Regions from separate parts of the Clostridium sp. TJA038 genome, predicted to be linked through region 1. Evidence: a T-box and tRNA genes for the amino acid it is inferred to sense, from the RefSeq annotation. Region 1 holds a T-box; the other holds one or more tRNA genes.
What was found. The T-box of region 1 lies ahead of leuS (leucine--tRNA ligase). A T-box ahead of a tRNA ligase gene usually reads a tRNA of that ligase, here a tRNA-Leu.
Positions count from the first base shown of each region.

Region 2: it encodes a tRNA-Leu, which carries the amino acid that the T-box ahead of leuS (leucine--tRNA ligase) is inferred to sense. The anticodon was not compared.

Region 1 covers NZ_JBZEFA010000003.1:180,332-183,760, reverse strand. Annotated here, with positions in the region: gene leuS (leucine--tRNA ligase) at 1-2,115, opposite strand, end outside; T-box leader at 2,190-2,399, opposite strand; gene AC4FQV_RS07875 (NUDIX hydrolase) at 2,443-3,006, opposite strand; gene AC4FQV_RS07870 (biotin--[acetyl-CoA-carboxylase] ligase) at 3,192-3,429, shown strand, end outside.
Region 2 covers NZ_JBZEFA010000001.1:828,022-831,450, forward strand. Annotated here, with positions in the region: gene AC4FQV_RS03945 (methionyl aminopeptidase) at 1-755, shown strand, start outside; gene AC4FQV_RS03950 (DUF6414 family protein) at 793-1,725, opposite strand; tRNA gene AC4FQV_RS03955 (tRNA-Leu) at 1,864-1,950, shown strand; gene AC4FQV_RS03960 (M15 family metallopeptidase) at 2,148-2,936, shown strand; gene AC4FQV_RS03965 (DUF368 domain-containing protein) at 2,971-3,429, shown strand, end outside.

The sequences.
Region 1 (3,429 bases):
GAAAGTAAGATTCATTTCTTTTTCTTGAGTATATTTAGATAAAGCATTTATAAATTCCATCATTCTAGCTATAGCAGTATTAAATTGAAGTTTATCTGTATCCTCAGTAACAGATTTTATAGTGTTATGTCTCCAATAGTTAAGCTCTTTTTCAGCTTTATCCATTGTTGTTTTGTTATTTTCTCCTTTAGCTATAGCTTCTCTTGCAGTATCTATAATTCTTTCGATTCTTTCTACAAATCTATTTACAGATTTAATACCATCATCACTCCAAGCACCACCTTCAGTATAAGCAAAGCCAAACATTAGATACATTCTAAATACATCTGCACCATATTCTTTTATGTAATCATCAGGAGATATTGTGTTTCCTTTTGATTTACTCATTTTTAATCCATCTGGTCCTAGTATTAATCCTTGATGAGTTAAAGAAGTAAATGGTTCATCAAAGTTTAAGTATCCCATATCTCTTAGGGCTTTAGTTACAAATCTTGCATAAAGAAGATGCATACATGCATGTTCAGGACCACCAACATATTTATCAACTGGTAATATTTTATTTATTATTTCAGGATTAAATGGAGCTTCTGTATTTTTATTATCTGGATATCTTAAATAGTACCATGATGAACATACAAAAGTATCTAAAGTATCAGTTTCTCTTTTTGCTGGTTTTCCACAGTGAGGGCATGTTGTATTTACAAAGGCTTCACTTTTAGCTAATGGAGATTTTCCATCAGGAGCAAATTCAACATCATATGGTAACTCAACTGGTAATTGACTTTCAGGAACAGGTACTATACCACAGTCATCACAATAAACAACAGGAATAGGAGCACCCCAATATCTTTGTCTTGAAACTAACCAGTCTCTTAATCTGAAGTTTACTTTCTTTTCACCAAGTCCCATAGAAGAAAGTTTTTCAACTATTTTTTCTTTAGCTTCCTCTGTAGTTAGACCGTTAAATTCGCCAGAGTTTATTAAAATACCAGCTTCACAGAATGGAAGAGTAGTATTATTTCCTTCTTTATCTTCTATAACTCTATTTATTGGAAGGTTGAATTTTTCTGCAAAAGCAAAATCTCTTTCATCATGAGCTGGAACAGCCATAACAGCACCAGTTCCATAAGTTGCTAATACATAATCGCCAACCCATATAGGAACTTCCTTACCTGTTAATGGATTTATAGCATATGCACCAGTAAATACACCAGTTTTTTCTCTTGAAATAGATTGTCTTTCTATATCTGATTGTTTTTTAGCTTCTTCTTTGTATTCCTCAACAGCTTCTTTTTGTTCCTTTGAAACTATTTTATCTACAAGTGGATTTTCAGGGGCTAAAACAACATAGCTAACACCACATAAAGTATCAACTCTTGTTGTAAATACATCAAAGCTTAAATCACTATCTTTAACTTTAAAGTTAACTTGAGAACCTGTAGACCTTCCTATCCAATGTTTTTGCATAGCAACTGTTTTTTCAGGCCAATCTAAACCATCTAATTTATCTAATAATTCATCAGCGTAATCTGTTATTTTGAAGAACCATTGAGTAAGGTCCTTTTTAGTAACTTCTGTTGAACATCTTTCACAAGCACCATCAACTACTTGTTCATTAGCTAAAACTGTTTGACAGGATGGGCACCAGTTAACAGGAGCTTTTTTTCTATAAGCTAATCCCTTTTCATATAATTTTAAAAATAGCCATTGAGTCCATTTATAATATTCAGGTGAGCAAGTTACAACTTCATTATCCCAGTTAAACATAGCTCCCATAGCTTTTAATTGTTCTTCCATTTTAGCTATATTTTTTATTGTTGAATCTTGTGGGTGTATTCCTGTTTTTATAGCAAAGTTTTCAGCTGGTAAACCAAAAGCATCAAAGCCCATTGGTTGGAATACATTATATCCTTGCATTCTTTTGAATCTAGCCCATGAATCAACTGGTCCATAGTTAAACCAATGTCCTGCATGTAATTGGCTACCTGAAGGGTATGAGAACATTTCTAATACATAAAGTTTTTCCCCTTCTTTATTTGGATCGAATTTATAAATGCCAGATTCGGCCCATTTATCTTGCCATTTTTTATCTATGGCAGTACTATATTTACCCATTAATTAATCCTCCTATAAAGTATATATAATAAAATTTTTTATAAAAAATAAAAAAACCTTTCATCTCTTAAAATTTAAGAGACGAAAGGATATTCGCGGTACCACTCTTATTAGGAAAGTTTTCTTTCCTCACTCGATTTTTTTATAACGGTTTTACCGTATGTGCTTTTTTTCACACATATGCTCCTAGGCAAGTTCATATTATCATAACATTGTGTCACAGCAAACCACAACTCTCTTTAGTCTATGAATTTAATATTACTACTCCTATTCAAAGCTTTTAATAATTCAGTTTTTATATATTATATATCAAAAGTTTTAAACAAGTCAATTAAATTTAAGCTTAAGTTTTGATATTAGCTTTTCATAAATCTTTATCATATGTTTTTCATTACAGTATTTTGTTATTTCATCAAAGGGAATCCACATAACTCCTTTATTTTCATCTAGTTTAGGAGTTAAGATTTCATCTTCATTACATTCTATTAGATAAGTTAAATTAAGATGAAGATGAGAAGATATATATTCTCCGTTTTTTACATGACCATTTACATTTAAAACTTCTAAAGAAAAGGGAGTTTTAAGAAGCACTTTAGGATTTTTAATTCCTGTTTCTTCTTTTAGTTCTTTTAAAGCCGTTTTAAGTGGGATTTCTTCTCCATCTGAATGACCGCCAGTCCATGCCCAAGATTTATATATATTGTGGTAAATCATTAGAAATTTATTTTTTTCTTTATTTATTGCAAAAGCTGAAACAGTTAAATGAAGTATTTTATTTTTTCTTGTTAAAATATATTTAAAAGAGTTTAAAGCATCTAAAAAAACTTCTTTATCTTTTATTTCAACTTCATCAAAGGGAATATAATTTTTTATAGCATAAATATAGTTCATAAAAGTACCTCCTAAATTTACATTTAATTATAACTTAAAAAATATTTTTATTTAAAAATATTTTTGTTAAATATGTCTTTTGTGATAAGAAGAGGTTGTCAATATTATGCATAAAAAATATAATCAAGGAGAGTATTACTTAAAAGAATAAGTTTTTATAGAGAGTATTGATTGGAGGAGATTAAGTGGCACTTAAGGATTCTATACTTAAAATATTAGAGGAAAATAGAGATGAAAGCTTATCAGGGGAAGAATTAGCTAAAAGACTATCTGTATCTAGGGCAGCTATATGGAAAAATATAAAGTCTCTTAGAGAAGAAGGATATAATATTTTAGCAGTTACAAATAAAGGGTATAAACTTACAAAGGAAAATGATTTAATATCAGCAGAAGGAATAAAAATATTTTTAAATAAAGAGTATA
Region 2 (3,429 bases), on a different contig from region 1:
CTACAAGAGACATAATAAAAAATAAAGAGCAAATAGAAGGAATAAGAAAAAGTGCAGAAATAAATAATGCAGTTTTAGATTTAGTTTCTGAAAATATAAAGGTAGGAATGAGTACAGAGGAAATAAATAAAATAGTACATGATTATACTATAAGCAAAGGAGCAATTCCTGCACCTCTTAATTATGGAGGATTTCCTAAAAGTGTTTGTACTTCAATAAATGATGAAGTTTGTCATGGTATTCCTGATGAGAATATAATTCTTAAGGAAGGAGATATAATAAATGTAGATGTATCTACTATATATAATGGATACTATTCAGATGCTTCAAGAATGTTTATTATTGGAGAAGCTAGTGAGAATGCAAAAAAATTAGTAAGAGTTGCTAAGGAATGTTTAGAAGAAGGAATTAAGGCAGTTAAACCTTGGGGATTTTTAGGAGATATAGGATATGCCATTGAAAAACATGCAAAGGAAAATGGATATTCAGTAGTTAGAGATTTTGGAGGTCATGGAGTAGGATTAAAATTCCATGAAGACCCTTTTGTATACCATTATGGAGATGCAGGAGAAGGTATGGTTTTAGTACCGGGAATGGTATTTACTATAGAACCTATGATAAATGAAGGAAAGTATGATGTCTTTGTAGATGCTGATAATGATTGGACAGCATTAACTATGGATGGTTCTCTTTCAGCACAATGGGAGCATACTGTTTTAGTTACAGAAGATGGAGTAGAAATAATAGCTAAATAAAAAAAGACCTTCTAATATTTTTTAGAAGGTCTTTTTTTTAAAAATACATGCTTATAGGAAGGATTAAAATACTAGGTCCTTTTATTTTAGTAACTGGACATTTAGGTAGGGGAATATTAAGTTTTCTTAATACTTCAAAATAGGGGCTTATAGCTTTTAAAAGTTCTATATGATAATCTTCTTGATTTACTTTTCTAAATAGATTTATATCTTCTTCATTGTTGCATATTTTAATAACCTTTCCTAATACATTGATATTTGATTTATGAAAGGCGTAAAAATCACCATTTAAAAAGTATTTTGAATTAACATTTATTATAGCATTATAATCTACACAGGATAAAATCATATCTTCTGTAGAGTTTAAGGTAAATTTAGATTTTATATTTTTTAGTAAATTTAATATAATAGAAAAATTTAATTTTTCTAAAGAGGTATCTTTTAGAAGAAAGTCTAAGTCCTTTAGTGGAAAGGCTTCTATTAAATTAATTAAAGAATCTAAGTAAGAGTTTAAGGAGTTTTCTATTAAAGAGCCTTTTATTTTTAAAAAATCTCCTTCGCAAATATTAGTATCTTTAAAACTAGAGGCGTCAATATCTTTAATAGCCTTAGAATTAGTCATTTTTTTTAAAAGTTTATTGTGAATTTCAAAGGAGGTATAAATTCTTTTGATTTCTTCTTCTGTTCTTCCAAAAAGTCTATTTTCTATACTTTTATTATTTCCGTAATAATTTGTTTTATTGAAATCTCTTGATTTATTACTAGTTTTAAAGCCTTTATTATATATTTTATTTTTCCCTTCTCCAAAAAATAATTTATTATTTTCATCTGAATGAATTCTACCAGATAAGGTATTATCACAAATTTTTTTAGAAGTGTATATATCTATATATCCATTTAAATATACAGAGGAAAGACTTTTTATTAAATATTCATCTATATAGATAAATAGGTTTAAAAGTTCGTTCATAATCTATTCTCCTAAGGCAAATTTATACTCTTATAATTTATATTACAAAAAATAAATACTATGATAAGTTTTTTAAAAGCTAGTTTAATTGGAAATATTGACAATGAAAGGAGGGTAATGTATAATTAAAATGTTCAAGCCGAAGTGGCGGAATTGGCAGACGCAGCGGACTCAAAATCCGCCGGGCTAATACTCGTACGGGTTCGAGTCCCGTTTTCGGCACCAAACACCTGATTTTGTCAGGTGTTTTTTTATATATTTATTATTTATTTACTTTTTAAATTACTTTAAACTTTAATAATTTTTAACAAATATAAATAAATTTATTTTATAATATAAATAAATTTATATTTTTAAGTTTATATATCTTTAATTTTGGAAATAATTTAAAAGATTATGTTTAAAGTTGGAGGTATATTTTCTTGAGAATAAAAAGATATATAAAAATATTAGCTTTTTTTATAATTTTATTAATTAGTTTTTTTAGTGGTAGATTTTATGAAGTATATAAAAATAAAGCCTTTGAAGTTGCTGTTTTAAATGAAACTTTAGAGGAAAAGGTCAATGAAGAAAATTCTTATGAAAATCTTAAGGAAGATGAAATTTATATAAAAGATAAAATCTTAAAAGATGATAAAGGACTTTTAAAACTTGTTAATAAAGAAAATTTAATAAGTAAAGATTATAATATAGAAAAACTAGTATTGCCTAAGGCTAACTTTGTTGGTTTAGAAAGTGAAGAGAGAAATAAGATAAGTAGTATTATGAAAGAAGATATAGAAAGACTTTTTGATGATGCTAAAAAAGAAGGGTTAGATTTATATATATCCTGTGCTTATAGGTCTTATGAAGAACAAGATTATTTATATAAAAGAGCTTTAAAGAGAGAAAATAGTGAAAGTAGTACTTTAGTTGCCATACCAGGAGCTAGTGAACATCAACTAGGATTAGCAGTTGATTTTACAACAAGGTCTATAGGATTTCAATTAGAAAAATCTTTTGAAGATACAAAGGAAGGACAATGGCTATTAGAAAATGCTCATAAATATGGTTTTATATTAAGATATATGAAGGGAAAAGAGGATATAACAGGATATGAATATGAACCCTGGCATTATAGATATGTTGGAGATTTACGGGTTAGCAATTACTTTTATGAAAATAATATAACCTTAGAAGAATTATATGAAAAATTAGATATAATAAAATAATAAACAATAAAATAAAATTAAAAGGAGATTTTCTATGTATGTAATTAACTTTATAAGAGGTTTTTTAATGGCTTTAGCAGATAGTGTACCAGGAGTTTCTGGTGGAACTATAGCATTTATAATGGGATTTTATAATAAATTTATAAGTTCTTTAAATGCTTTAACCTCTTCAAAGAAAACTGACATTAGTAAAAAGGATGCTATAAAGTTTTTATTAAAATTAGCAATTGGATGGGTAACAGGATTAATTTTATCAGTTTTATTTATTTCTTCAATCTTTGATAAGGAAATATATAAGATAAGTTCTTTATTTACTGGATTTATAATATTTTCTATTCCTATAATAATTAAAGAAGATAAGGAAACATTAAAGAAAAATTATGGATACATAATATATGCTATTTTAGGGATTTTAGTAGTTGCATTAATAACATATTTTAATCCAGCTTCAAGTGGAGATAGTGGAACAAGTATAGTTTTAAATAAGTTTTCT